3 regions of the Streptomyces sp. NPDC101160 genome follow, and region 3 is predicted to be linked to each of the others. Evidence: predicted binding sites of a transcription regulator. Region 3 holds the regulator's gene; each other region holds the start of a gene.

Region 1 (9,646 bases), on a different contig from region 3:
TACCTGCGGCGCCCCGACGCCCAGGTGCCGAAGAACTACAAGGTGGTCACCCCCAAGTGACGACCGTGCTCCGTGAGATGCGCTGGTGGGACCTGGGGCCCGTGCTCGCGCTCGAAGCCGAGCTCTTCCCCGAGGACGCCTGGTCGGAGGGGATGTTCTGGTCGGAGCTCGCGCACGCCCGCGGGCCGCGCGCGACCCGGCACTACGTGGTGGCCGAGGACGCGTCCGGCCGGCTCGTCGGGTACGCGGGGCTGGCCGCGGCCGGCGGGCTCGGCGACGTGCAGACCATCGCCGTCGCCCGCGACCAGTGGGGCACCGGCCTCGGCGCGCGGCTCCTCACCGACCTCCTCCAGGCCGCGACCGCCTTCGAGTGCGAGGAGATCCTCCTCGAAGTGCGCGTGGACAACACCCGGGCCCAGAAGCTCTACGAGCGCTTCGGCTTCGAACCCATCGGCTTCCGCCGCGGCTACTACCAGCCCGGCAACGTGGACGCGCTCGTGATGCGACACACCGTTCAAGGAACAGAGACTGATTCAGATGGCTGCTGACGAACCGCTCGTACTCGGCATCGAGACCTCCTGCGACGAGACCGGCGTCGGCATCGTGCACGGCACCACCCTGCTGGCCGACGCCGTCGCCTCCAGCGTCGACACCCACGCCCGCTTCGGCGGCGTCGTCCCCGAGATCGCCTCCCGCGCGCACCTGGAGGCGATGGTCCCGACGATCGAGCGCGCCCTGAAGACCGCCGGCGTCTCCCCGAAGGACCTGGACGGCATCGCCGTCACGGCGGGCCCCGGCCTGGCGGGCGCGCTGCTCGTCGGCGTCTCGGCGGCCAAGGCGTACGCGTACGCCCTCGGCAAGCCGCTCTACGGCGTCAACCACCTCGCCTCGCACATCTGCGTGGACCAGCTGGAGCACGGCCGGCTGCCCGAGCCGACGATGGCGCTGCTCGTCTCCGGCGGCCACTCCTCGCTGCTGCTCTCCAGCGACATCACCTCCGACGTGCGGCCGATGGGCGCGACCATCGACGACGCGGCGGGCGAGGCCTTCGACAAGATCGCGCGCGTCCTGGACCTGGGCTTCCCGGGCGGCCCGGTCATCGACCGGCTCGCCAAGGAGGGCGACCCGGCCGCCATCGCCTTCCCGCGCGGCCTGAGCGGCGCCAAGGACCCGGCGTACGACTTCTCCTTCTCCGGTCTGAAGACCGCCGTGGCCCGCTGGATCGAGGCCAAGCGGAACGCGGGCGAGGAGGTGCCGGTGCGGGACGTGGCCGCGTCCTTCCAGGAGGCGGTCGTCGACGTGCTCACCCGCAAGGCCGTCCGGGCCTGCAAGGACGAGGGCGTCGACCACCTGATGATCGGCGGCGGTGTGGCCGCCAACTCGCGGCTCCGGGCGCTCGCCGAGGAGCGCTGCGAGCGGGCCGGCATCCGGCTGCGGGTGCCGCGGCCGGGCCTGTGCACGGACAACGGCGCCATGGTCGCGGCGCTCGGCGCCGAGATGGTGGCGCGCGGGCGGGCGGCCTCGGACCTGGAGCTGTCGGCGGACTCGTCGCTGCCGGTGACGGAGTCGCACGTGCCGGGGAACCACCACCACGGCCACGACCACGTGCACGAGGTCAGCAAGGAGAACCTCTACTCGTGACCACGGTGACCCTGATGTGGGAGGCCCGGGCCGCCGAGGGGCGGGGCGCCGAACTCCTCGACTGGGCGCGGGCGCAGGAGCTGCCGGGTGAGCCGGTGCGCCGGGAGACCTTCCGCGCGCCTGAGGACCGGGTCCTCGTCCTCACGTGGTGGGAGACGGCGGACGGCCTCGACGCGGAACTGCCCGAGCTGCCGGAGCCGGACGGGGAGCTGATCACCCGTCCGGTGCACCGCTGGCGCTTCGAATCAGTCGGATAGTCGTACTTCGAGCAACCTTTCGCCGTGATCGGGCATCCCACAGCGCGTGAAGAAGACGATCGCGCTGTGGGCGGTGCTGACCGCCGTGGCTCTGTTCGCGACGACCGGCTGCACGGCGGCCGACGCCGACGCCCCTTCCGGGGGCGTCCCCAAGGCCGCCCCGACCGTGGGCGACAAGGCCCCGGACGCCGCCCCGGACGCCGCCGCGGCTGCCGCGGCGGCGCGCACGGCCGCGTACCGCAAGTGGGGCCTCAAGCCCTTCCCGGCCCCGCCGGCCCCGCCCGCGAAGAAGCCGGTGCAGCGGCGCGCGGCCGGCGGGCCCGTACCCGTCGTCAGCGACATCGAGACCGACCAGAAGATCGTCTTCGTCACGATCGACGACGGCGCCGAGAAGGACCCCCGCTTCGTCGAGATGATGCGCGACCTCAAGGTGCCGGTGACGATGTTCCTCACCGACGCCTCGATCCGCTCGGACTACCCCTACTTCGCCCGGCTCGCCGCCGAGGGCAACGGCATCGGCAACCACACCCTCACCCACCCCAACCTGCGCACCCTCTCCGCGGAGGCCCAGCACCGGGAGATCTGCGGCCAGCAGGCGAAGCTGACCAAGGAGTACGGCAGGCCGCCCCGCCTCTTCCGCCCGCCCTACGGCAACTGGAACGAGGCCACCCGCGCCGCCGCCGACCAGTGCGGCCTCGACGCGATCGTGCTCTGGCGCGAGTCCATGCAGATCCAGAACATGCAGTACCAGCGCGGCGACAAGAAGCTCCACCCCGGCGACATCATCCTGGCCCACTTCCGCGGCCCGTCCGAGCTCAAGGGCCGCACGATGACGCAGATGATGGCCAACCTGCTCCGGCACATCCAGGAGCAGGGCTTCACGGTGGCGCGCCTGGAGGACTACCTCTAGAAAAAGAATCGCCCCCGGGTGTCGATGCGGGCCTCTCCCGTTCGACGTATGAGTGGAAGGCGGGGAACGGCCCCGCCACCGCACCCCGAGGAGTCACCATGCCCCGCTTCCTGTCCCTCGTCCGCATCGAGGAGAACACCATCGACATGGAGGAGGCCGGCCCCGAGTTCGGCGCGCGGATGGGCGCCCTCCTGGAGGAGATCACCAAGGCGGGCGTCATGCTCGACACGGCCGGCCTCCTGCCGACCGACCAGGCCACCCGGATCACCTGGCAGGACGGCAAGCTGTCGTACACCGACGGCCCGTTCACCGAGACCAAGGAGGTCGTCGGCGGCTACGCGTTGATGCAGTGCAAGGACAAGGCCGAGGCCCTGGAGTGGGGCCGGCGCTTCCTGGAGGTCCACCCCGCGCAGTGGACCGTCGGCCTGGAGCTGCGCCAGCTCGACGAGGGCTGATGTCGCGCGCCGATGTCACAGGCGCCTGCCAGAGTGTGAAGGGTGACGGTGGAGAGCACCCTGCGGAACACACTCGGGACGGTCTTCCGGATGGAGTCGGCGCGCATCATCGCGACCGCGGCCCGGATCGTCCGTGACGTCGGCATCGCCGAGGAGATCGCCCAGGACGTGTTCCTCGCCGCCCTGGAGCAGTGGCCCGAGTCGGGCGTCCCGGACCGCCCGGGCGCCTGGCTCACGGCCGCCGCGAAGCACCGCGCCGTCGACCTGGTGCGACGGCGCGAGACGTACGCGCGGAAGCTGGCCGAGGTGGGCCGGACGCTCGACGAGGAGGCGTACGACCCCGAGCCGTCCGGGCCCGGCGACATCGACGACGACATGCTGCGGCTCGTCTTCACGGCCTGCCACCCGGTGCTGTCCGCCGACGCCCGCACGGCGCTCACCCTGCGGCTCGTCGGCGGCCTGCGCACCGACGAGATCGCCCGCGCCTTCCTCGTCCCCGAGCCGACGGTCGCCCAGCGGATCGTGCGGGCCAAGCGCACGCTCGCCAGGGCGGGCGTGCCGTTCGAGGTGCCGTACGGGGCGGACCGGGCGGCCCGGCTCGGTTCGGTCCTGGAGGTCATCTACCTGGTCTTCAACGAGGGGTACGCGGCCACCGCGGGCGACGACCTGCTGCGCCCCGGCCTGTGCGAGGACGCCCTCCGGCTGGCCCGGCAGCTCGCCGCGCTGATGCCGAAGGAGCCCGAAGTGCACGGCCTCGCCGCGCTCCTGGAGCTCCAGGCGTCGCGGACCGCGGCCCGTACCGGGCCGGACGGCGCGCCCGTGCTGCTCGCGGACCAGGACCGCACGCGCTGGAACCGACTGCTGATCCGGCGCGGCTTCACGGCCCTGGAGCGGGCCGTCGAGGCGGGTGGCGGCGTGCCGGGCGGCGTGACCGGGCCGTACGCCCTGCAGGCCGCCGTGGCCGCCTGCCACGCGCGGGCGGTGACGTACGCGGACACGGACTGGGCAGCCATCGCCGCGCTCTACGGGCGGCTCGCCGTCGTCGCGCCCTCGCCGGTCGTCGAGCTCAACCGGGCCGTGGCGGTCTCCATGACCGACGGACCCGAGGCCGGCCTCGCCCTCGTCGACGCTCTCGCCGCCGCGCCCGGCCTGGACCGCTACCACCTGCTGCCGAGCGTCCGCGGCGATCTCCTGGCCCGCCTCGGCCGGGGCGCCGAGGCGCGGGCGGAGTTCGAGCGGGCCGCCGCCCTGACCCGTAACGAGCGGGAACGGGCCCTCCTGCTCCAACGGGCCGCACAGGCCCCGGAGTCCGGAGGTTAGGCTCACGGCATGTCGCGCCGTACCGCTCTGCCGTATCTCCCGCCGCCCCCGCCGCCCGCCGAGCTGCAGAGCTGGCCGGACCGCGCGGCCCGGCTCGCCGACCGGGCGCTCGCCCTCGACGACCTGCAGCGCCGCTTCCTCGGCGTCGGGCGGCTCACGCTCTTCCTGACCTGGTTCCTGCTGCTCGAACTCGGCTGGGGGTTCGTCGGCGCAGGCCTCACGGCCGTCGACGGCGGTGCGATCGTGGATCCGCTCTCCTGGATCCTCTGTCTGTTCAGCGGGATCCTCGGGATCGGCGTGCTGGTCCCGGCCGTCTGGCTGACCGTACGGAGCCTGCGCCGCGACCGGGTGGTGCGCGAGCGGCTGATCGCGTGGGCCGCGCTCGACCGCGACGCCGCCGCCGACGCCCGGCTGCGCGCACCGGGCCTGAGCGTCTGCTGGCTGCTGCTGTCCTGCGCGATGTGCGCGGTCGGCCTGTGGACGGCCTTCGCCGTGCCGCTCAACACCACGCGGGACAACGGCGGTTACCCGTTCGTCGTGTACGGGATGGGTGTGGCGCTCATCCTCTGGGTGACCGGCCTCACGGGCCTCGTGAAGGCCGTCGGGCACTACCGGATGGCGCTGCGTCTCACCGGCCCGGTCAGCGGCCCGCCGGGTGCCCGATCAGCATCGTCGGGGCTCCCGCGACCCGAGTGAGCAGCACCGTCGCGGAGTTGGGCCCCTTCGGCTTCACCTTGCGGCGGATCTCCTCGGGTTCGACGGCCGAGCCGCGCTTCTTCACGGTGAGCGTGCCGACCTCCCGCTCCCGCAGCAGGGCCTTCAACTTCTTGAGGTTGAAGGGGAGTTCGTCGGTGATCTCGTAGGCGGCGGCGTACGGGGTGGGGCGCAGCTCGTCCGCCGTCACGTACGCGATGGTCTCGTCGATCAGTCCGCCGCCGAGCTCCGCGGCGACCTCGGCCACCAGGTGCGCCCGGATGACGGCGCCGTCGGGCTCGTACAGATAGCGCCCGACGGGCCGGACCGCCGGGTCGGGGAGCGTGCCCCCGGTGAGCGACGCGCCGCCGGGCAGCAGCGTGGCCCGGCGGGCGCCCGGCTCGGTGCCGAACCAGAGCACGGCCTCCTTCACGTCGCCGCCGTCCGAGATCCACTCCGCCTCGGCCTCCTCCGGCACCGCCTCGTGCGGGATGCCCGGCGCGATCTTCAGGGCCGCGTGCGGGGCCTTCCGGGCCGCCTCGACCGCCCAGGAGAGCGGCGGCGAGTACGCCTCCGGGTCGAAGATGCGGCCCCGACCGCCGCGCCGCGCCGGGTCGACGAACACGGCGTCGTACGGGCTCGGGTCGATCTCCGTCACGTCCGCGCACCGCACCTCGATCAGCTCCGCGAGCCCGAGCGCCGCCGCGTTGGCGCGCGCGGTCTCGGCGGTCAGCGGGTCGCGGTCGACGGCGAGCACCGTGATCCCGGCCCGCGCGAGCGCGATCGCGTCTCCGCCGATGCCCGAGCACAGGTCGGCGACGCTGCCGACGCCGAGCGCCTTCAGGCGGGCCGCGCGGTAGGCGCCGACGGTGGCGCGGGTGGACTGCTCGACGCCGTTCGGCGTGAAGTACATCCGGTACGCGTCCTCCGCGCCGAACTTCGCCACCGCCCGCTGCCGCAGCCGGGCCTGCCCCAGCGCCGCCGACACCAGCTCGGCGGGATGCTCCCGGCGCAGCCGGGACGCGACGGCCAGCTCCTGGGCGGGGTCGTAGTCACGCAGGGTGTCGAGCAGGGCCTGCCCCTCGGGGGCGAGCAGGGCGGCGAAGGCGGCGAGGTCGGTCACCCCACCCATTGTCGTGGTCGCGGGCGGTGTGGGCCGCCCGGGGGATGGTGCGGGCGGCGCCGGTGGTGTCGGGGCGGTGGAGCGGCGCGGCGCTGACAGGATGCGGCGCCATGCAGCTAGTACGACAAAAGGGAAAAAGAAGAGCATTCCGCTCGGTGCGGGTGGCCGGCGCCGCCCTGCTCGTCGCCGCGCTGGGCTCCGCCTGCGCCGGGTCGGGCGGCGACGACACCCCCGTACCGGCGAAGGAGCCCAAGCCGGCCGCCGGACAGCAGGTCGCGGGCGAGCAGGCGGCCGGCAAGCAGGCCGGAGGCAAGGCCGCGGTGAGGCAGGGCCCGGCCGGCGCGCTCGACGCGTACGTGGAGCGGGTGCGCGCGGCGCGGGCCGCGCGCGTGGCCGCGGCCAAGAAGTGGGGCCTGGCCAAGCCGCCGCTCGACGCGCCCGAGCCGCCCGCGGTCAAGCCGGAGATCACCACCCGCAAGGGATTCGAGACCGACGGCGAGGACCTGCCACCGGTCTTCACGACCGTGCCGACCAAGCAGAAGATCGTCTTCCTGACGATCGACGACGGCGCCGAGAAGGACCCCGACCTGCTGCGCATGATGAGCGACCTGAAGATCCCGTACAGCGCCTTCCTCAGCAACTACCTGGTGAAGGACGACTACGGCTACTTCAGGAAGATGCAGGCCTCCGGGGTCTCGCTCCACAACCACACGCTCACCCACCCCTATCTGCCCGGTCTCGACTACGACGACCAGAAGAAGCAGATCTGCGGGATGCAGGACATCGTCCAGAAGCAGTTCGGCAAGCGGCCCCGGCTCTTCCGCCCGCCGTACGGCAACTACAACGAGGACACCCTGACGGCGGCCAAGTCGTGCGGCGTGAAGGCGGTCCCGCTGTGGGCGGAGGAGGCGTTCCCCGACCACATGGAGTGGCGCGAGTGGGACCGGGACCTGCACCCCGGCGACATCATCCTCACGCACTTCCGGGGCAAGGAGGACTGGAAGGGCACCATGCCGGACATGATCCGACGGGTGATGAAGACCGTGACGGACAAGGGGTACGCGGTGGCGAAGCTCGAGGACTACGTGTGAGCCGGGCGCGCCGGCTCACCGCCGCCCTGGCCCTGGCCGGCGCGCTGTTCGCCCTCCCGGCCTGCGCCTCCTCGGTCGACCCGATCGAACGGCTCGGCCGCAAGGCGGCCGAGAAGGTCACCCCGCATCCGCGCCCGCGTCCCCATCCGCACCCGAGGCCGGTGGTGGTGCGCGATCCTTCGGCGCCTCCCGCACCCGCCGTACCCGCAGCGTCCGTCGTACCCGCAGCGTCCGTCGTGCCTGCAGCGCCCGTCGTACCTCTCGCACGGAACCACGGAATCCGTCCGGGCGTTCCCCCTTCACGAGCGACGGAGCACGCCACGGGGTCGTGAATTGGCACTCCGCTTGACCGAGTGCTAATCGCGGTCATAGTCTCGGCTCTGGCACTCCCCGCAGGAGAGTGCCAACACAGCGACGGGCAGGTCCGGCACCCGCGACGACGGATCCACCTGGTCGCCACCTCAGACAGTTAACCCCGTGAGATCTCCGAAGGGGGAGGTCGGATCGTGACGACCACCAGCTCCAAGGTTGCCATCAAGCCGCTCGAGGACCGCATCGTGGTCCAGCCGCTCGACGCCGAGCAGACCACCGCCTCTGGCCTGGTCATCCCGGACACTGCGAAGGAGAAGCCCCAGGAGGGCGCCGTCCTCGCCGTGGGTCCGGGCCGCTTCGAGAACGGCGAGCGCCTTCCGCTCGACGTGAAGGTCGGCGACGTCGTGCTCTACAGCAAGTACGGCGGCACCGAGGTGAAGTACAACGGCGAGGAGTACCTCGTCCTCTCGGCTCGCGACGTTCTCGCGATCATCGAGAAGTAAGTCACCGAGGACCATCCAAGGCACCTCACCGATGCTTTGAGCTGCGCCCCCGACCCCCTCGATTCCCGCGGGCGTCGTGGGGCGCAGTTTCGTTACAACGATTTCCGAGAGGGCTGAACCGCTCCCATGGCGAAGATCCTGAAGTTCGACGAGGACGCCCGTCGCGCCCTTGAGCGCGGCGTCAACAAGCTGGCCGACACGGTGAAGGTGACGATCGGCCCCAAGGGCCGCAACGTCGTCATCGACAAGAAGTTCGGCGCCCCCACCATCACCAACGACGGCGTCACCATCGCCCGCGAGGTCGAGCTCGAGGACCCGTACGAGAACCTCGGCGCCCAGCTCGTGAAGGAGGTGGCGACCAAGACCAACGACATCGCGGGTGACGGCACCACCACCGCCACCGTGCTCGCCCAGGCCCTGGTCCGCGAGGGTCTGCGCAACGTCGCCGCCGGCGCCTCCCCGGCCGCCCTGAAGAAGGGCATCGACGCCGCCGTCAAGGCCGTCTCCGACGAGCTGCTCGCGACCGCGCGCCCGATCGACGACAAGGCCGACATCGCCGCCGTCGCCGCGCTCTCCGCGCAGGACCAGCAGGTCGGCGAGCTCATCGCCGAGGCCATGGACAAGGTCGGCAAGGACGGTGTCATCACCGTCGAGGAGTCCAACACCTTCGGCCTGGAGCTCGACTTCACCGAGGGCATGGCCTTCGACAAGGGCTACCTCTCCCCGTACATGGTGACCGACCAGGAGCGTATGGAGGCCGTCCTCGACGACCCGTACATCCTGATCAACCAGGGCAAGATCTCCTCCATCCAGGACCTCCTGCCGCTGCTCGAGAAGGTCATCCAGTCCGGTGGCTCCAAGCCGCTGCTGATCATCGCCGAGGACGTCGAGGGCGAGGCCCTCTCCACCCTCGTCGTCAACAAGATCCGCGGCACCTTCAACGCCGTCGCTGTCAAGGCGCCCGGCTTCGGTGACCGCCGCAAGGCGATGCTCCAGGACATGGCCGTCCTCACCGGCGCCACCGTCATCTCCGAGGAGGTCGGCCTCAAGCTCGACCAGGCCGGTCTGGACGTGCTGGGCACCGCCCGCCGCGTGACCGTCTCCAAGGACGACACCACCATCGTCGACGGCGCCGGCTCCTCCGAGGACGTCGCGGGCCGCGTCAACCAGATCAAGGCCGAGATCGACGCCACCGACTCCGACTGGGACCGCGAGAAGCTCCAGGAGCGCCTCGCGAAGCTGGCCGGCGGCGTGTGCGTGATCAAGGTCGGCGCCGCCACCGAGGTGGAGCTGAAGGAGAAGAAGCACCGTCTGGAGGACGCCATCTCCGCGACCCGCGCC
Region 2 (9,646 bases), on a different contig from region 3:
CGTCCAGAAGTGGACCGGCGGCACCTACAGCCACAAGCTGCACACCGGTGTCAGCAAGCTGTCCTTCGACCGCACAACCACCAGCTACGACAAGCGGGACGTCGTCCTGTCCGGCACGGCGACCACCTGGGACCCGTCCACCGGCGCCCGGACGCCGGCCCGTGAGGGCACCAAGGTCAAGATCTCGATCGACCTGAGCGACATCATGGGCGGCGGCAGGCGGACCGTCGACGCGGCCGCCGTCACCGGCGCCGACGGCGGATTCACGATGCCGTTCACGCCGAACGCGGTGATCCGCGGCGGCAGCGCCACCGTCGTCGACGCCGCCGCCGACACCGACCCGAACGCCGGTTACAAGGTGCCGGAGGTCGGCGTCGAGACCCTCCAGTACCGGATCAACGCGGACCTGAACAAGTACCGTGTCGCCAAGGGCACCGACGTCACCGTCTCCGGTCGGGTGGAGCGGCTGACACAGGACGGCTGGCAGCCGTTCGCGAACGTCCCGGTGGTCACGAGGAACACCGAGCCCGACTACTACGACCGCACCGACCCGGGCACGAACGTGATGGGCAGCGGGACCACCACGGCCGGCGGCACCTTCTCGTACGGCGCCCGGGCCACGTACGCCACGCAGGTGTACACCTTCCTGCGGCCCTCGGTGTACTACCAGAACATCAACTTCGACCAGGGCGAGATCGCCGTCCCGCAGCCCATCTGGTACAGCGGCGTCCGCACCACCCTGGACGAGTTCGGCTCCGTCCACGCCACCGCCCGCGTCAACGGCGGCAGCTGCGAGAACGAGCCGGTGTACCTCCAGGTGTCCTTCGACAAGGGCCGCACCTGGGGCAACCTGAAGTACGGCAAGATGCAGTGGGACAACAGCTTCTCGTACTGCAAGGTCGACATCACGACCTGGGGCTACGTCAGTGCCACCTACCGGCTGTACCACTACGAGACGGACCTCTTCGCCGCGCGCGAGAGCGCCCCGGTCAGCCTCTCCCGCATCGAGACCCGCTTCTCCGCCTTCACCATCAGCCCGACCCGGCCGCGCGTGAACTCGTACATGACGGTCACCGGCACCGTGCAGAAGAAGATCGGCACGGCCTGGAAGCCGCTCGCCGGCGCCAAGGTCATGCTCCTCTTCCGGCCCAAGGGCGACCGCCAGTGGTACTGGGTGAAGCGCGACGTCCCCACCAACACCTACGGCAATTTCAACTTCAAGGCCAAGAACTACGGCGACGGCTCGTGGATCGTGCTGAAGCAGTCGCAGAACGGCTACTTCTACAGCGAGGCGAAGGGGAAGTACATCGATGCGCTCTGACCTCAGCCCTTCCTCGCGCGCCGCGTCCACGCTCGCCGCGCTGACCGTCCTCGCACTCGGCGCGGGCACCGCCCCCGCCCTCGCCGAGGACCCGACACCCCCGGCGCCGGCCACCGTCGGAATCGGCCACGCCGTCACGGAGGAGTACCAGCGCGGCGCCTTCCACGTGAACACGTGGACGGACGCCCCCTCCGCCACCGTCACCGCCGTCTCGGCGAAGATCCGCAAGGGCGACACCGTCGTCGCCGCCGTCCCCGCCCTCACCCAGGCCACCTGGAACCAGAACTACTTCTCCCTGGCGGCCGGCGAGGCCCTCAAGCTCGTCGAGGACGGCGGCACCATCCCGGAGCTCGGCAAGTACGCCATCGACATCACGGCGACCGACTCCCTCGGTAACACCCTCACCCGCACCGACGCCGGCACGCTCGACTTCACCCTGAAGCCGCAGCTCGACATCGGCTTCTCGGCGCCCAGCTGGAACGACCGCAGCACCCGTCCGTCGGGCACGCTCGTCGGCGTCCAGCCCGGCTCCGGCGACCTGGTCCCGATCCCCGGCCGCGGCATCACCGTGCAGCGCCTGACCGCCGAGGGCACCCCGGCGCAGACGGCGACCACGGACGACAAGGGCGCGTTCACCGGCGAGTCGTACGGCGACGTGAAGATCGGCGAGGAGTTCCGCGTCTCGTACGCGGAGAACAGCGAGCAGGTGCACGGCTCGGCCGACTTCACGCGAGGGCTCCTCGGCTACAACAGCCGCCGCGTGAACGTGACCGCCACCGCCGACAAGGCCCGCGTGCTGCCCGGTGAGAAGGTCACGGTCACCGGCCGGATGACCGACCCGAACAACGCCGACGCCCCCGTGGCCGACCAGCAGGTCCGGGTGAGCCTGGCCTCCGGCTACTACGGCACCCCCGTCACTCAGACGGTCTCGACCGACGCGGACGGACGCTTCAGCGCCCAGCTCCCGGCCACACCCGGCATCCGGGTGGACGGCTGGACGGTCTCCTCCACCGACCCGTTCCTGTACTTCGCCGGCGTCAACGGCCAGCTGGCGATGCCTCAGGAGGCCCGGGTCCTCGTCGCCCGCGGCACCCTTGCCGCGGACGGCAAGGTCAATGTGATCGGCGCCTTCCGTCCCTGGTACAACCCGAAGCAGTGGTTCAGCTGGACCTCTCCGGAGACGCTGCTCCTGGAGAACTCGGCCGACGGCCGAACCGGCTGGCGGACCATCGCCACCGCTTCCCTCGGCAACAACAGCTACCCCGCGTTCTACAACCTCAACGGCAGGAGCCAGGGCGGCTTCTTCCGGGTCCGGCACGTGCTGAGCAACGAGTTCACCGAGTCCACCAGTGTCACGTTCCGGATGGTCCGCACCTCCACCCGGATCATCGGCGTCAACGCCAACCCCGAGCCGGTGCGCAAGGGCGCGGCCATGACCGTGACCGGCACGCTCCAGCAGGCGGTCGGCGGCGTGTGGAAGGGGTACGGGAACGCTCCCGTGACCCTGTGGTTCCAGGCGCGCGGCTCCACGGCGTGGAAGCAGTTGGCGACCGGCCGCACCGCGGCGAACGGCGCCGTGACCTTCCGGACGACGGCCACGGTGGACGGTTCGTACACCATCCGGCACAACGGTGACGGCACGCACTTCAACGCGCCGGCGGCGTACAACGACTACGTCGACGTGCGCTGACCGTCAGAGACCTGCGCATGACTGAAGGGCGGCACCCTCTCGGGGTGCCGCCCTTCGGCGTCCTTATGGAGCTTTCCGATCCGTCAGGATCAGAAGTCCATGTCACCGCCCGGCATGCCGCCGCCGGCCGGCGCGGCGGCCTTCTCCGGCTTGTCGGCGATGACGGCCTCGGTGGTGAGGAAGAGGGCCGCGATGGAGGACGCGTTCTGCAGCGCGGAACGGGTCACCTTGGCGGGGTCGATGATGCCCTCGGCGATCATGTCGACGTACTCACCGGTCGCGGCGTTCAGGCCGTGGCCGACGGGCAGGTTGCGCACCTTCTCGACGATGACGCCGCCCTCGAGACCACCGTTGACGGCGATCTGCTTCAGCGGGGCCTCCAGGGCCAGCTTGACGATGTTGGCACCGGTGGCCTCGTCGCCGTCCAGCTCCAGCTTCTCGAAGACCGCGGAGGCCTGCAGCAGGGCCACGCCACCACCGGCGACGATGCCCTCCTCGACGGCCGCCTTCGCGTTGCGGACGGCGTCCTCGATGCGGTGCTTGCGCTCCTTGAGCTCGACCTCGGTCGCGGCACCGGCCTTGATGACGGCGACGCCACCGGCGAGCTTCGCCAGGCGCTCCTGGAGCTTCTCGCGGTCGTAGTCCGAGTCGGAGTTCTCGATCTCGGCGCGGATCTGGTTCACGCGGCCCGCGACCTGCTCGCTGTCACCGGCACCGTCGACGATCGTCGTCTCGTCCTTGGTGATGACGACCTTGCGGGCGCGGCCCAGGAGGTCGAGACCGGCGTTCTCCAGCTTGAGGCCGACCTCCTCGGAGATGACCGTGCCGCCGGTGAGGATGGCGATGTCGTTCAGCATGGCCTTGCGACGGTCGCCGAAGCCCGGAGCCTTGACCGCGACGGACTTGAAGGTGCCTCGGATCTTGTTGACGACCAGGGTCGACAGGGCCTCGCCCTCGACGTCCTCGGCGATGATCAGCAGCGGCTTGCCCGACTGCATGACCTTCTCGAGGAGCGGGAGGAGGTCCTTCACGGAGGAGATCTTGGAGTTGACGATGAGGATGTACGGGTCCTCGAGCGCGGCCTCCATGCGCTCCATGTCGGTCGCGAAGTACGCCGAGATGTAGCCCTTGTCGAAGCGCATACCCTCGGTGAGCTCCAGCTCCAGACCGAAGGTCTGGGACTCCTCGACGGTGATGACGCCTTCCTTGCCGACCTTGTCCATGGCCTCGGCGATGAGCTCGCCGATCTGGGTGTCGGCGGCGGAGATGGAGGCGGTGGAGGCGATCTGCTCCTTCGTCTCGACCTCCTTCGCCTGGTCGAGCAGCGCGCCGGAGACGGCCTCGACGGCCTTCTCGATGCCGCGCTTGAGGGCCATCGGGTTGGCACCCGCGGCGACGTTGCGCAGGCCCTCGCGGACCAGCGCCTGGGCGAGAACGGTGGCGGTGGTCGTACCGTCGCCGGCGACGTCGTCCGTCTTCTTGGCGACTTCCTTGACCAGCTCGGCGCCGATCTTCTCGTACGGGTCCTCGAGCTCGATCTCCTTGGCGATGGAGACACCATCGTTGGTGATCGTGGGGGCACCCCACTTCTTCTCGAGGACGACGTTGCGGCCCTTCGGGCCGAGGGTGACCTTGACGGCGTCAGCGAGCTGGTTCATGCCGCGCTCGAGACCGCGCCGGGCCTCCTCGTCGAACGCGATGATCTTGGCCATGTGAAGTGGTCCTCCCGGACATGGGGTGGATAACGCTCCAGGACCGCGCCGACGCCCGCGACGGACGGCCGGCGCGTCCTCGTGGTTCCTTGCCCCACGCGGTCGGCGGCCTCGTCTGCCCGATCCTCGTAAGCACTCTCAGCGTGAGAGTGCTAACGCCAATGATTAGCACTCGCCCCATGCGAGTGCAAGCGACTACGGAGGATCGACCACCTCTCGGGCGCACAACCCGGCGCCCCGGTCCCGTACACGTACCCGCGTACGCCTGCCCGTACGCGCCCGTACACGTACCCGCACCCGCACCCGTACGCGCCCCCCGTACACACGTGCCCGTACGTGCCCGCGCACGCGCGAGGGGCCCGCATCCCGGTCAGGATGCGGGCCCCTCGACGGAAGTGCGTCGGTGGCCGATCGCGCCGCGCTCAGGCGGTGGCGAGCTTGACCATGTCCGCCTGCGGACCCTTCTGGCCCTGCGAGATCTCGAACTCGACCCGCTGCCCTTCTTCAAGGGTGCGGTAGCCGTCCATCTGGATCGCGCTGTAGTGGACGAAAACATCCGCACCACCGTCGACCGCGATGAAGCCGTAGCCCTTCTCCGCGTTGAACCACTTGACGGTGCCCTGAGCCATGCCTAACTCCCCTATTACTGGCCCTTGCGCGGATCCGCACTTCGCGGACCCGGGTCAGACCCTGCGCCGGAACGCGTCGACCGCGGCTGAATGTATCTGCCCAACTGCCCTCTGCAACAGGTCAATCGGACGAGAATTCTGGGCACGCCGGAAAGGGGAATTGGGGAGATTACGCTGAATTCCGGGGCAAGTCGGGCCCGGCAAAGTGCGCAGAAGGTACACAAGGCACGGGCACTTTGGCTGCTTCTTGTCGTGCCGAGGCGCATTCTCATATGCGGCTGGCATGCGCAGCGGAGGGGACTTCCCCAACTCTACCGCGCTCAACCATGCAGAATTGCCCCTTCCGCTTCTTGCTGCGGAAGGGGCAATTCAGGGAACTTCGGTACCCGCGGGTAGTACCGCGGGTAGTACCGCGGGGAGTACCGCGGGGAGTACCGCGGTCAAGGCTCAGCAGCCTCCGGCGACGGCCGGAATGATGGAGACACCGGCACCGTCCGGCGTGGCCGTCTCCAGGCCCTGCTCGAAGCGCACGTCGTCGTCGTTCACGTACACGTTGACGAAGCGGCGCAGCTTGCCCTGGTCGTCGAGGACGCGCGCGGCGATGCCCGCGTGGTTCTTCTCCAGGTCGGCGATGACCTCGGCGAGGGTCGCGCCCTCGGCGGCGACCTCGGACTGGCCACCGGTGTAGGTGCGGAGGATGGTGGGGATACGGACGTTCACGGCCATGTCGGTGCGTGCCTTCCTAAGAGCGGTCAGTGGGCCAGGCCGGCGTCGCGGAACGCGTCGAGGCTCGGGCGGATGGTGGCGGTCGCCTGAGAGGTGTCGGCCACGGCGTCCAGGGTCTTGAGTCCGTCACCCGTGTTGAGGACGACGGTGGTCTTCGACGGGTCGATGACGCCGTTCTCGACGAGCTTCCTCGTCACGCCGACGGTCACCCCGCCCGCGGTCTCGGCGAAGATGCCCTCGGTGCGGGCGAGCAGCTTGATGGCGTCGACGACCTGCTCGTCGTCGACGTCCTCCACGGCGCCGCCGGTCCGGCGGGCGATGTCGAGCACGTACGGGCCGTCGGCCGGGTTGCCGATGGCGAGCGACTTGGCGATGGTGTTCGGCTTCTGCGGGCGTACGACGTCGTGGCCGGCCTTGAAGGCGGCGGAGACCGGGGAGCAGCCCTCGGCCTGGGCGCCGAAGATCTTGTACGGCTTGTCCTCGACCAGACCCAGCTTGATGAGCTCCTGCAGACCCTTGTCGATCTTGGTGAGCTGGGAGCCGGAGGCGATCGGGATGACCAGCTGGTCCGGGATGACCCAGCCGAGCTGCTCGCAGATCTCGTACGCGAGCGTCTTGGAGCCCTCGCCGTAGTACGGGCGGAGGTTGACGTTCACGAAGCCCCAGCCCTCGCCGAGCGGGTCGCCGATGAGTTCCGAGCAGAAGCGGTTGACGTCGTCGTAGTTGCCCTCGATGGCGACGAGGTCGCCGCCGTAGACACCGGCCATGACGACCTTGCCCTGCTCCAGGTCGTGCGGGATGAACACGCAGGAGCGGAAGCCGGCCCGGGCGGCGGCGGCGCCGACGGCGCCGGCCAGGTTGCCGGTGGAGGAGCAGGAGAGGGTGGTGAAGCCGAAGGCGCGGGCGGCCTCGATGGCCTGGGCGACGACCCGGTCCTTGAAGGAGTGGGTCGGGTTGCCTGAGTCGTCCTTGACGAACAGCTTGCCGGGCTCGACGCCGAGCTCGCGGGCCAGGTTGTCGGCCTGGACGAGCGGGGTCCAGCCGGGGTTCAGGTTCGGCTTCTCGGCGACGTCGGCCGGGACGGGCAGGAGCGGGGCGTAGCGCCACACGTTGGCCGGGCCGGCCTCGATGCGCTTGCGCAGCTCTTCGGGGTCGCCGGTCGGCAGGTCGTAGGCCACTTCGAGGGGGCCGAAGCACAGCTCGCAGGCGAAGATCGGGCCGAGCGGGAAGGTCTCGCCGCATTCGCGACAGGAGAGGCCGGATGCGGGACCGAGGTCGACGGAGGTGGTCGCGGATGCGACGGTCTGAACAGCCATGGAGGCGAGGCCCTTTCTCCTCATCTTCCTCATGACGCATTTCGCCATGAGACGGATTTGGCACCTTCCCTAGCCGGGGGCCTCGCTGGGCGAGACAAACCGACTGGAGGGTTGCCGGGGCTTCAACGGGCCGTATCCCTCTGCCCCTCTGGATGAGCGGTATTCGATTGTGGATCGCGGTCGGCACCCCGACATGCATCGGGGATCCGCGTTGTTCAAGACTGTAACCGAAGCCTTCGGAGCCTGAGAGGGTCGTCCGATCCGCGAGATGGAGATCACGTTGCTGGAAGAAGTGGAGCGCTGGCTCGCCCGGCGGTCCTGGTCCGTGGCCGACCGTCCGCTGGAGCGGATCCTCGCCGCCAAGCGCGGTACGAAGGTGAGCGTCGTGCTGCCCGCGCTGAACGAGGAGGCGACGGTCGGCACGATCGTCTCGGTGATCCGCCGCGAGCTGATGACGGAGGCGGTGCCGCTGGTGGACGAGCTGGTGGTGGTCGACTCGGGCTCCACCGACCGTACGGCCCAGGTGGCCGCCGCGGCCGGCGCGCGGGTGGTGGCGCGCGACGCGATCCTGCCCCGGATACCGGCGCTGCCGGGCAAGGGCGAGGTCCTGTGGCGGTCACTGATGGTCACGAGCGGGGACGTGGTCTGCTTCGTGGACGCGGACCTCAGGGACTTCTCGGCGGACTTCGTCTCCGGCATCGTGGGGCCGCTCCTGACTGACCCGGACGTGGACTTCGTGAAGGCGATGTACGACCGCCCGCTCGGCGACGCTCCAGGTCAGGGCGGTCGGGTGACGGAGCTGGTGGCGCGTCCGCTGCTCAACCTGCACTGGCCGCAGCTCGCCGGCTTCGTCCAGCCGCTGGGCGGCGAGTACGCGGCGCGCCGCTCGCTGCTCGAACAGCTGCCGTTCCCCGTCGGTTACGGAGTGGAGCTGGGCCTGCTGGTGGACGCGCTGCACACCGTGGGCCTCGACGCGCTCGCACAGGTGGACGTGGGAGTGCGCAAGCACCGCCACCAGGACGGCCAGGCGCTGGGCCGGATGGCGGCGGCCATCTACCGCACGGCGCAGCTGCGGCTGTCGCGCGGACACCTCGTACGGCCGCGGCTCACGCAGTTCGAGCGGTCCGAGGAGGGGTTCACGCCTCGGACGTACGCGGTGGACACGGAGGAGCGGCCGCCGATGGCGGAGGTGGCGGAGTACGCGGAGCGCCGCCGCGTGGCGTGACGGCCCGCGTGCCACAGGGACCCACGACCGGACGCCGGGACCCACGGCGCGGCGCCGGAACCCACGGCGTGGCGCCGTCCGTCTCGATCCGTGAGCCTGCCGTCTCGAAAACGCACTGTCTTAAATCCGTACGTTTGAGCGTTTACAGGACGGGCTAGGTTCGCCATATGGCTTCTGTCCTCGTGGCATCGAACCGCGGCCCGGTCTCGTACACCGTCCGCCCCGACGGCTCACTGGACACCCGGCGGGGCGGCGGCGGCCTCGTCTCGGGGCTCAGCGCGGTGCCCTCGGGGCTGTGGGTGTGCGCGGCGCTCGGCGCCGGGGACCGCGAGGCGGTGCGGCGCGGGGTGGCCGAGCCGGGCGTGCGGATGCTCGACATCGACCCGGCCGTGTACGCCGACGCGTACAACGGCATCGCGAACTCGGTGCTGTGGTTCCTCCACCACCACCTCTACGACATCCCGCGCGCGCCCGTCTTCGACGCCGCCTTCCGCCGCCGCTGGGAGTCCTACCGCGCCTACAACCGGGCCTTCGCCGAGGCGCTCGCACAGGCCGCGGACGAGGGCGCGGCGGTCCTGGTGCAGGACTACCACCTGGCGCTCGTGCCGGGGCAGCTGCGGGTGCTCCGGCCCGACCTGCGGATCGGACACTTCACGCACACCCCGTGGGCGGACCCGTGGTATCTGCGGATGCTGCCGGAGGACGTCCACGAGGAGCTGGTCGCGGGCATGCTCGGCGCCGACGAGGTCGGCTTCCACACCCGGGCCTGGGCGGACGCCTTCCTCGCCGATCCGCGCGTGGCGCGCTCGATCGGCGACACCCGGGTCCGTACGCACCCGCTCGGCGTGGACGGCGACGACCTGCGCGCGCTCGCGCACCGGCCCGAGGTCGACGAGCGGCTCGCCCGGCTCCGGGAGGAGGTCGGCCCGGGCCGGAAGACGATCGTCCGCGTCGACCGCACCGAGCTGTCCAAGAACATCCTGCGCGGCCTGCTCGCCTACCGCGAGCTGCTCACCACCCACCCCGA
Region 3 (9,646 bases):
GGTGGTGGAGCGGACCTACCAGCACCTGATCGACGAGATGTACGAGGGCGCGCGGGAGGCGTAGGCCCCTGGCCTGCGGGTTCAGGAGTTATCCACAGGCCCGGCGGAGATGTCGGGCGGTACGGGACAATGGCTTCATGCCTTCCGTACTGCCCGATGGTGAGCCCATGCCCGAGGACGGGGCGCTGCCCGCCCACGCCCTTGAGGGCGCCGGGGAGCGACCTCTCGGGTTCTATCTGCACGTGCCGTACTGCGCCACCCGGTGCGGTTACTGCGACTTCAACACCTACACCGCGAGCGAGCTGCGCGGTGCCGGCGGCGTGCTCGCCTCCCGGGAGAACTACGCCGGGCAGGTCGCCGAGGAGATACGGCTCGCCCGCAAGGTCCTCGGCGACGACCCGCGCCCCGTGCGGACCGTCTTCGTCGGCGGCGGCACGCCCACGCTGCTCGACGCGGGCGACCTCGTGTCGATGCTCGGGGCGATCCGGGACGAGTTCGGGCTCGCCGACGACGCCGAGGTGACGACGGAGGCCAACCCGGAGTCCGTCGACCCCGCGTATCTCGCCACGCTGCGCGAGGGCGGCTTCAACCGGATCTCCTTCGGCATGCAGAGCGCCCGGCAGCACGTGCTGAAGATCCTCGACCGCAGCCATACGCCCGGGCGGCCGGAGGCGTGCGTCGCGGAGGCGCGGGCCGCCGGCTTCGAGCACGTCAACCTCGACCTGATCTACGGCACGCCCGGCGAGTCCGACGACGACTGGCGGGCCTCCCTCGACGCGGCGATCGGCGCCGGACCCGACCACATCAGCGCCTACGCGCTGATCGTCGAGGAGGGCACCCAGCTGGCCCGGCGCATCCGGCGCGGCGAGATACCCATGACGGACGACGACGCCCACGCCGACCGGTACCTGATGGCGGAGGACGTGCTCTCCGGAGCGGGCTTCCAGTGGTACGAGGTCTCCAACTGGGCCACCTCCGACGCCGGCCGCTGCCTCCACAACGAGCTCTACTGGCGCGGTGCCGACTGGTGGGGCGCCGGACCGGGCGCCCACAGCCACGTCGGCGGCGTCCGCTGGTGGAACGTGAAGCACCCGGGCGCGTACGCGGCGGCGCTGGGCTCCGGCAGGTCGCCGGGGGCCGGGCGCGAGGTCCTGTCGGACGAGGACCGGCGCGTGGAGCGGGTGCTCCTCGAGCTGCGGCTGCGGGAGGGCGTCGAGCTGGGACTGCTGAAGCCGGCGGGCCTGGCGGCGGCGGAGCGGGCGCTGGCGGACGGCCTGCTGGACGCCGCGCCGTACGCGGCGGGGCGGGCGGTGCTGACGCTGCGGGGCCGGCTGCTGGCCGACGCCGTGGTGCGGGACCTGGTGGACTAGGGCGCCGGCACCGCCGCCGCGCAGGGAGCCCAGGCGCGACAGGCGGGCGCCGTTCCGTTGTGCCCACCCGTTCCGCCCGGGGGTCCCCCCAGGCGGAGTCTGGGGGGGGAGGAACGACTGCCCACAACGGAACGGCGAGGGCCGGACAGACGCCCCCTACGGCGCCGTCACGAAATCGATCAGTTCCTCGACCCGGCCCAGCAGCTCCGGCTCCAGGTCCTTGTACGAGCGCACCCGCGACAGGATGTGCTGCCACGCCGCGCCCGTGTTCTCCGGCCAGCCGAGGGCGCGGCAGACGCCGGTCTTCCAGTCCTGGCCGCGGGGGACGGTGGGCCAGGCCGGGATGCCGAGGGCGGCGGGCTTCACGGCCTGCCAGACGTCGATGTAGGGGTGGCCGACGACGAGGACGTCGGGGGAGGAGACCCGGGCGGCGATGCGGGACTCCTTGGAGCCCTCGACCAGGTGGTCGACCAGGACGCCGAGGCGGGCGTCCGGGGCCGGGGCGAAGTCGGCGACGATGGCCGGCAGGTCGTCGACACCCTCCAGGTACTCGACGACGACGCCCTCGATCCGCAGGTCGTCGCCCCAGACGCGCTCCACCAGCTCGGCGTCGTGGCGGCCCTCGACGTAGATCCGGCCCGCCCTGGCGACCCGGGCCCGGGCGCCCGGGACGGCGATCGAGCCGGAGGCGGTACGGGTGGGGCGCGCCGGGCCGCCCGAGGAGGGGCGGACCAGGGTGACGACCCGGCCCTCCAGGAGGAAGCCGCGCGGTTCCAGAGGGAAGACCCGGTGCTTGCCGAAGCGGTCCTCCAGCGTCACCGTGCCCGCCTCGCAGCGGATCACGGCACCGCAGAACCCGGTCGTGACCTCCTCGACGACGAGGTCACGGTCCGCCGGGACCTCCGGCACGGGGGCCGATTTCTTCCAAGGAGGTGTCAGGTCCGGGTTGTAGCTGCGCATTTGGGGGACGCTACGACACCTCGAAGCGGCGTGCCAGTTCATCGCGCTGGCGTCGTACGAACGCCGCGTCCACCACCGCGCCGTGCCCCGGCACGTACACCGCCTCCTCGCCGCCCAGTGAGAGCAGCCGGTCGAGGGCGGCCGGCCAGCGGGTGGGGATGGCGTCCGGGCCCGCCTGGGGTTCGCCGGACTCCTCGACGAGGTCGCCGCAGAAGACCACCTCCGCGGCGCCGGGTACGAAAAGGGCCAGGTCGTGGCCCGTGTGGCCGGGGCCGACGTTCGCGAGGAGGACCTGGCGGCCGCCGAGGTCGAGGGTCCACTCGCCGGAGACGGTGTGCCGCGGGGCCACCAGCGCCTCGACGGCCTCCGCCGCGACCGCCTCGTCCACCCCCTGCCGTACCGAGTCCGCGCGCAGCTCGTCCGCCTCCCGCCGCAGCAGCGCGTCCACGCCCACCGCGCCGAACACCTCGGCCCCGGCGAAGACCGCCGTGCCGAGCACATGGTCGAAGTGCGGATGGCTGAGTGCGATGTGCGTCACCCTGCGGCCGCCCGTGAGAGCCGCCACATCCGCGTGGATCTCGGCGCCCTGCGCGAGCGTGGCGCCCGTGTCGTACAGCAGCACCGCGTCCCGCCCGGTCACCAGGCCCACCGTGGCGTCCCAGCCCGGCAGCCGGCGGCGCCCCACGCCCTCGCCGAGCCGCTCCCAGCCGTACGCTTCCCAGTCCGTTTCCATGGCGAGACGCTAACCGTTGCGTCGCCGTCAAGCCCGCCTCCTTGCCAGGAGCGATGTCCGCCGCCGTACACTGGCCGGGGGTTTCCTGGCACTCGGACAGGGCGAGTGCCAAAAGCGGAGCAACCGGAACCGGATCGACAGCTGGAGGTGCGCGCGATGCTCAGCGAACGCAGACTCGAGGTGCTGCGCGCCATCGTCCAGGACTACGTCGGGACGGAGGAGCCCGTCGGCTCCAAGGCGCTGACCGAGCGGCACCGGCTCGGGGTCTCGCCCGCCACCGTGCGCAACGACATGGCGGTCCTGGAGGAGGAGGGCTACATCGCCCAGCCCCACACCAGTGCCGGCCGCATCCCCACCGACAAGGGCTACCGCCTCTTCGTCGACCGACTGGCCGGCGTCAAGCCGCTGTCCACCCCCGAGCGGCGCGCCATCCACAACTTCCTCGACGGAGCCGTCGACCTCGACGACGTCGTCGGCCGCACGGTCCGGCTGCTCGCGCAGCTGACCCGGCAGGTCGCCGTCGTGCAGTACCCGTCGCTGACCCGTTCGACGGTCCGGCACGTGGAACTGCTGTCGCTCGCCCCCGCCCGGCTGATGCTCGTGCTCATCACGGACACCGGCCGGGTCGAGCAGCGCGTGATCGACTGCCCGGCGCCCTTCGGCGAGACCTCCCTCGCCGACCTGCGGGCCCGCCTCAACAGCCGCGTCGTCGGCCGCCGCTTCGCGGACGTGCCGCAGCTGGTGCAGGACCTGCCGGAGTCCTTCGAGGACAGCGAGGACCGCGGCACGGTGTCGACCGTGCTCGCGACCCTGCTCGAAACCCTGGTGGAGGAGCAGGAGGAGCGGCTCATGATCGGCGGCACCGCCAATCTGACCCGCTTCGGACACGACTTCCCCCTGACGATCAGGCCCGTCCTGGAGGCACTCGAGGAGCAGGTCGTGCTCCTCAAGCTGCTCGGCGAGGCCAAGGAGTCGGGCATGACCGTACGCATCGGGCACGAGAACGCCCACGAGGGACTGACGTCCACGTCGGTCGTCTCGGTCGGCTACGGTTCCGGCGGCGAGGCAGTCGCCAAACTCGGCGTGGTCGGACCGACCCGCATGGATTACCCCGGAACGATGGGAGCGGTACGCGCAGTGGCACGTTACGTCGGACAGATCCTGGCGGAGTCGTAAGTGGCCACCGACTACTACGCCGTACTCGGCGTTCGCCGCGACGCGTCGCAGGACGAGATCAAGAAGGCTTTCCGCCGGCTCGCCCGTGAGCTTCACCCGGACGTGAACCCGGACCCGAAGACTCAGGAGCGGTTCAAGGAGATCAACGCCGCTTACGAGGTGTTGTCGGACCCGCAGAAGAAGCAGGTCTACGACCTCGGCGGCGACCCGCTGTCCGCCTCCGGCGGCGGTGCCGGGGCCGGCGGCTTCGGCGCGGGCGGCTTCGGGAACTTCTCGGACATCATGGACGCCTTCTTCGGTACGGCGTCCCAGCGCGGCCCGCGCTCGCGCACCCGGCGCGGCCAGGACGCGATGATCCGCCTGGAGGTCACCCTCGACGAGGCGGCCTTCGGCACCACCAAGGACATCCAGGTCGACACGGCCGTCGTCTGCACCACCTGCTCCGGTGAGGGCGCCGCGCCCGGCACCTCCGCGCAGACGTGTGACATGTGCCGTGGCCGCGGTGAGGTCTCGCAGGTCACCCGGTCCTTCCTGGGCCAGGTCATGACCTCGCGCCCCTGCCCGCAGTGCCAGGGCTTCGGCACGGTCGTGCCGACCCCGTGCCCGGAGTGCGCCGGCGACGGCCGCGTGCGGTCCCGCCGTACGCTCACGGTCAAGATCCCGGCCGGTGTCGACAACGGCACCCGCATCCAGCTCGCGGGAGAGGGCGAGGTCGGCCCCGGCGGCGGCCCCGCCGGCGACCTGTACGTCGAGATCCACGAGATCCCGCACGAGACCTTCCAGCGCCGTGGCGACGACCTGCACTGCACGGTCACCATCCCGATGACGGCGGCCGCGCTCGGCACGAAGGTGCAGCTGCAGACGCTCGACGGCCTCGAGGACGTCGACATCCGCCCGGGCACCCAGTCCGGCCAGTCGATCCCGCTGCACGGCCGTGGCATCACCCACCTGCGCGGCAACGGACGCGGCGACCTCATCGTCCACGTCGAGGTGCAGACCCCGACGAAGCTCGACGCGGAGCAGGAGCGGCTGCTGCGCGAGCTGTCCAAGCTGCGCGGCGAGGAGCGCCCGCAGGGGCAGTTCCAGCCAGGACAGCAGGGGCTGTTCTCGCGCTTGAAGGATGCGTTCAACGGGCGCTGAGCCCAGGTACGCCGCTACTGAAGGGCGGCCCGCACCTCGTGCGGGCCGCCCCTTCGCGTATCGCCGCCGTACCGATTCGGCGCCGTCGCACCGGCATGGCACGATGCCTGCATGTCCACCGCTCTGAACGATCTCTCTCGGCATCCGATCGTGCAGGCCCCCATGGCGGGTGGCGCCTCCTGTCCCGAGCTCGTCGGTGCCGTGTGCGAGGCCGGCGCGCTGGGCTTCCTGGCCGGCGGGTACAAGACCGCGGGCGGGCTCTACCAGGAGATCAAGCAGGTGCGCGCGCTCACCGCGCGGCCGTTCGGGGTCAACCTGTTGATGCCGCCGGCCGGCCAGTCCGCGGATCCGGCGGCCGTCGAGGTGTACCGGCACCAGCTGGCCGGCGAGGCCACCTGGTACGAGACGGAGCTCGGTGACACCGAGCAGGGCCGGGACGACGGTTACGAGGCCAAGCTGGCGATCCTGCTCGACGACCCCGTGCCGGTCGTCTCCTTCACCTTCGGCTGCCCGGACCGCGACGCGCTGCACGCGTTCGCCCGGGTCGGTACGTACACGATCGTCACCGTCACCTCCGTCGAGGAGGCCCGGACGGCCGAGCGGGCCGGGGCCGACGCGATCTGTGTGCAGGGCACGGAGGCCGGCGGGCACCAGGGCACCCACCGGGACGATCCGGCGGACCTGCCCGGCGCCGGCAGCGGCCGCGGACTGCTTCCGCTGCTGACCGAGGTCCGCGAGGCCGTGCGGCTGCCGATCATCGCGACCGGCGGGATCATGCGGGGCCGCCAGATCGCCGCCGTGCTCGCGGCGGGCGCGGACGCGGCCCAGCTCGGCACCGCCTTCCTGGTCTGCCCCGAGTCCGGGGCGCATCCGCTGCACAAGCGCGCCCTGACCGATCCGCTCTTCACGCACACCGAGCTGACCCGGGCGTTCTCGGGGCGGCCGGCCAGGGGCCTGGTGAACCGTTTCATGCGCGAGCACGGGCCGTACGCACCCGCCGCGTACCCCGAGGTGCACCACCTCACGGCGCCGTTGCGCAAGGCCGCCGCGACCGCCGGGGACCCGCAGGGCATGGCCCTGTGGGCCGGGCAGGGCCACCGGCTGGCCCGGGAGCTGCCGGCCGGGCGGCTCGTCGAGGTCCTCGCCGAGGAACTCGCGGAAGAGCTCGCGGCCCTCGGTGCCGTCACCACGCCAGGCACCGGGCCGAGCAACAGGCCAGGCAGCACATCAAGCAACAGGCCGAGCAACAGGCCGAGCAACAGGTCGAGCAACAGGAGCACCCCGTGACCGCACCCGTCTTCGTCGTCGACGCCGTCCCCGCCGTCGGCGGGTTCCTCCTCGACGGGCCCGAGGGCCGGCACGCCGTCTCCGTGAAGCGCCTGCGCGCGGGGGAGGAGCTGGTGCTCACCGACGGGCGGGGTGTGTGGGCGCAGTGCGTGGTCGCCGCCGCCGAGGGCAAGGACCAGCTGACGGTCGAGGTCACCGCTGTCCACGAGGACCCGGAGCCCGCGCCCCGCATCACCGTCGTCCAGGCCCTGCCCAAGGGCGACCGCGGCGAACTGGCCGTCGAGACCATGACGGAGACCGGCGTCGACGCGATCGTGCCGTGGGCCGCGTCCCGCTGCATCACGCAGTGGAAGGGCGACCGAGGTCTGAAGGCGCTCGGCAAGTGGCGGGCCACCGCCCGCGAGGCCGGCAAGCAGTCGCGCCGCACCCGCTTCCCCGAGGTCGCCGAGCTGATGACGTCCAAGCAGGTCGCCGCGGTGCTCGCGGGCGCCGACTTCGCGGCCGTGCTGCACGAGGACCGCGACCACCCGAGCGGCGCGCTCGCGACGGCGGAGCTGCCCGGGAAGGGGTCGATCGTGCTCGTCGTCGGGCCCGAAGGGGGCGTGTCCCCGGTGGAGTTGGCGCTCTTCGAGGAGGCGGGCGCCCGGCCGTACCGGCTGGGGCACAGCGTGCTGCGCACGTCGACGGCGGGGACGGCGGCGGCGGCGCTGGTGCTCGGCCGTACCGGACGCTGGTCGTGAAGGGCCGGTGTCCGGCCCGCGTTGTCAGTCGGCCCCGATAGCATCTGATCGACATCGAGAGTGGCGTCGAGCGTGACGTCGACAGTGGCGTCGAGAGCGACGTCGACCGAGGCGAGGAGGCCCGGGCATGGCCGGAGAGCCGCAGAGCGACTGCCTGTTCTGCAAGATCGCGGCGGGGGAGGTCCCGGCGACGATCGTGCGCGAGACGGAGACGACGGTCGCGTTCCGCGACATAAACCCGCAGGCGCCCACGCACGTCCTGGTGATCCCGCGACGGCACTACCCGGACGCCGCGTCGCTCGCCGCCGCGGAGCCGATGGTCGCCGCGGACATACTGCGCGAGGCCGGTGAGGTCGCCGAGCAGGAGAAGATCGACGGCAGCGGATTCCGGATCGTCTTCAACACCGGTGCGGGCGCCGGCCAGACCGTCTTCCACGCCCATGCACACGTGCTCGGCGGCCGCGGCCTCAACTGGCCGCCCGGATAGGCCCGGACGGTCCCCTTGTCCGTACGTGAACTGGTCGTCCTCGGCACGGCCAGCCAGGTCCCGACCCGGCACCGCAACCACAACGGCTATCTGCTGCGCTGGGACGGGCAGGGCATCCTCTTCGACCCCGGCGAGGGCACCCAGCGGCAGATGCTGCGGGCCGGGGTCGCGGCGCACGACCTGAACCGGATCTGTGTCACGCACTTCCACGGGGACCACTCGCTGGGCCTGGCCGGGGTGATCCAGCGGATCAACCTGGACCAGGTCCCGCACCCGGTCACCGCGCACTACCCGGCGAGCGGGCAGCGCTTCTTCGAGCGGCTGCGGTACGCGACGGCCTACCGCGAGACGGTGCGGCTCGCCGAGGCGCCGGTCGCCGCCGACGGGCCGCTCGCGGTCACCGACGGATTCACGCTCGACGCACGCCGGCTCTCCCACCCCGTCGAGTCGTACGGCTACCGGCTCACCGAGCCGGACGGGCGCCGCATACTTCCGGCGCGCCTCGCCGCGCACGGCATCACCGGGCCGGACGTCGGCCGGATCCAGCGTGAGGGCGTTCTCGGCGGTGTCACGCTGGAGGACGTGAGCGAGGTGCGGCGCGGGCAGCGGTTCGCGTTCGTCATGGACACGCGGCTGTGTGACGGGGTGTACGAGCTCGCCGAGGGCGCCGACATGCTCGTCATCGAGTCGACCTTCCTCGACGAGGACGTCCAGCTCGCCGTCGACCACGGCCATCTGACCGCCGGTCAGGCCGCGGCGGTCGCGCGGGACGCGGGCGTACGGCACCTCGTGCTCACGCACTTCTCGCAGCGGTACGCCGATCCGGCGGAGTTCGAGCGGCAGGCGCGGGCGGCCGGGTTCGCGGGCGAGCTGACCGTCGCCCAGGATCTGATGAGGGTCCCCATGCCCAAGCGCTAGACGCCCGAGCGCCGGACGCCCGCGCGCCGGACGCCCAAGCGCCGGACGCCCAAGCGCCGGACGCTCACGCGCCGGACGCCCAAGTGCCAGATATTCGAGTGCCGGACGCCCGAGTGCCGGACGCCCGAGCGCCGGACGCCCGCGCGCCGGACGCCCACGCGCCGGACACCCACGCGCCGGACACCCGAGCGTCAGACCAGTACCACCCGCACGCGAGATCCAGGAAGCAGCACCACCATGCCGGTACCCAAGGCCGAACTCCACCTCCACATCGAAGGCACCCTCGAACCCGAGCTGGCCTTCGCGCTCGCCGAGCGCAACGGCGTCACCCTGCCGTACGCGGACACGGCCGCGCTGCGGGAGGCGTACAGCTTCAGCGACCTCCAGTCCTTCCTGGACCTCTACTACTCCCTCATGGCCGTGCTCCGCACCGCCGACGACTTCACCGACCTCGCCGACGCGTACCTCGCGCGCGCCGCCGCGCAGGGCGTACGGCACGCCGAGATCTTCTTCGACCCGCAGGCGCACGCCGTCCGCGGCGTCCCCATGGGTGTCGTCGTGGAGGGCCTCACGGCCGCGCTCGACCGCGCCGAGGAGCGCCACGGCATCTCCACCCGCCTCATCATGTGCTTCCTCCGCGACGAGTCCGCCGAGTCCGCGCTGGCCACCCTCGACGCGGCGAAGCCGTACCTCGACCGGATCACCGGCGTCGGCCTCGACTCGGCGGAGGTCGGGCACCCGCCGGCCAAGTTCCGCGCGGTGTACGAGGAGGCCGCGCGGCTCGGGCTGCGGCGCGTCGCCCACGCGGGCGAGGAGGGGCCCGCGGAGTACATCC

What was found. Region 3 encodes HrcA, which represses chaperone genes, less so after heat shock. Its sites were predicted from a motif close to TTNGCACTCNGNNNNNCNGAGTGCNAA; they were not measured.
Region 1: groES (co-chaperone GroES) is a predicted target of HrcA. The motif match lies at 7,824-7,850, and genes of this name have one in related genera.
Region 2: groL (chaperonin GroEL) is a predicted target of HrcA. The motif match lies at 4,889-4,915, and genes of this name have one in related genera.

Annotation. Positions count from the first base shown of each region.
Region 1 is NZ_JBIWPJ010000007.1:241,620-251,265, forward strand. Features, by position in the region: gene tsaB (tRNA (adenosine(37)-N6)-threonylcarbamoyltransferase complex dimerization subunit type 1 TsaB) at 1-60, shown strand, start outside; gene rimI (ribosomal protein S18-alanine N-acetyltransferase) at 78-548, shown strand; gene tsaD (tRNA (adenosine(37)-N6)-threonylcarbamoyltransferase complex transferase subunit TsaD) at 538-1,641, shown strand; gene ACIRSU_RS23870 (hypothetical protein) at 1,656-1,898, shown strand; gene ACIRSU_RS23875 (polysaccharide deacetylase family protein) at 1,945-2,808, shown strand; gene ACIRSU_RS23880 (YciI family protein) at 2,907-3,263, shown strand; gene ACIRSU_RS23885 (RNA polymerase sigma factor) at 3,354-4,583, shown strand; gene ACIRSU_RS23890 (hypothetical protein) at 4,593-5,279, shown strand; gene ACIRSU_RS23895 (methyltransferase domain-containing protein) at 5,224-6,408, opposite strand; gene ACIRSU_RS23900 (polysaccharide deacetylase family protein) at 6,510-7,490, shown strand; gene groES (co-chaperone GroES) at 7,997-8,305, shown strand; gene groL (chaperonin GroEL) at 8,432-9,646, shown strand, end outside.
Region 2 is NZ_JBIWPJ010000011.1:185,842-195,487, forward strand. Features, by position in the region: gene ACIRSU_RS32205 (hypothetical protein) at 1-1,321, shown strand, start outside; gene ACIRSU_RS32210 (hypothetical protein) at 1,311-3,011, shown strand; gene groL (chaperonin GroEL) at 3,101-4,723, opposite strand; gene ACIRSU_RS32220 (cold-shock protein) at 5,146-5,352, opposite strand; gene ACIRSU_RS32225 (MoaD/ThiS family protein) at 5,800-6,078, opposite strand; gene thrC (threonine synthase) at 6,105-7,418, opposite strand; SAM riboswitch class I at 7,412-7,553, opposite strand; gene ACIRSU_RS32235 (glucosyl-3-phosphoglycerate synthase) at 7,675-8,619, shown strand; gene ACIRSU_RS32240 (trehalose-6-phosphate synthase) at 8,787-9,646, shown strand, end outside.
Region 3 is NZ_JBIWPJ010000005.1:296,788-306,433, forward strand. Features, by position in the region: gene ACIRSU_RS17605 (AMP-dependent synthetase/ligase) at 1-64, shown strand, start outside; gene hemW (radical SAM family heme chaperone HemW) at 138-1,370, shown strand; gene ACIRSU_RS17615 (DUF3097 domain-containing protein) at 1,527-2,330, opposite strand; gene ACIRSU_RS17620 (MBL fold metallo-hydrolase) at 2,341-3,063, opposite strand; gene hrcA (heat-inducible transcriptional repressor HrcA) at 3,220-4,239, shown strand; gene dnaJ (molecular chaperone DnaJ) at 4,240-5,379, shown strand; gene ACIRSU_RS17635 (nitronate monooxygenase) at 5,491-6,666, shown strand; gene ACIRSU_RS17640 (16S rRNA (uracil(1498)-N(3))-methyltransferase) at 6,663-7,406, shown strand; gene ACIRSU_RS17645 (histidine triad nucleotide-binding protein) at 7,534-7,893, shown strand; gene ACIRSU_RS17650 (ribonuclease Z) at 7,909-8,811, shown strand; gene ACIRSU_RS17655 (adenosine deaminase) at 9,049-9,646, shown strand, end outside.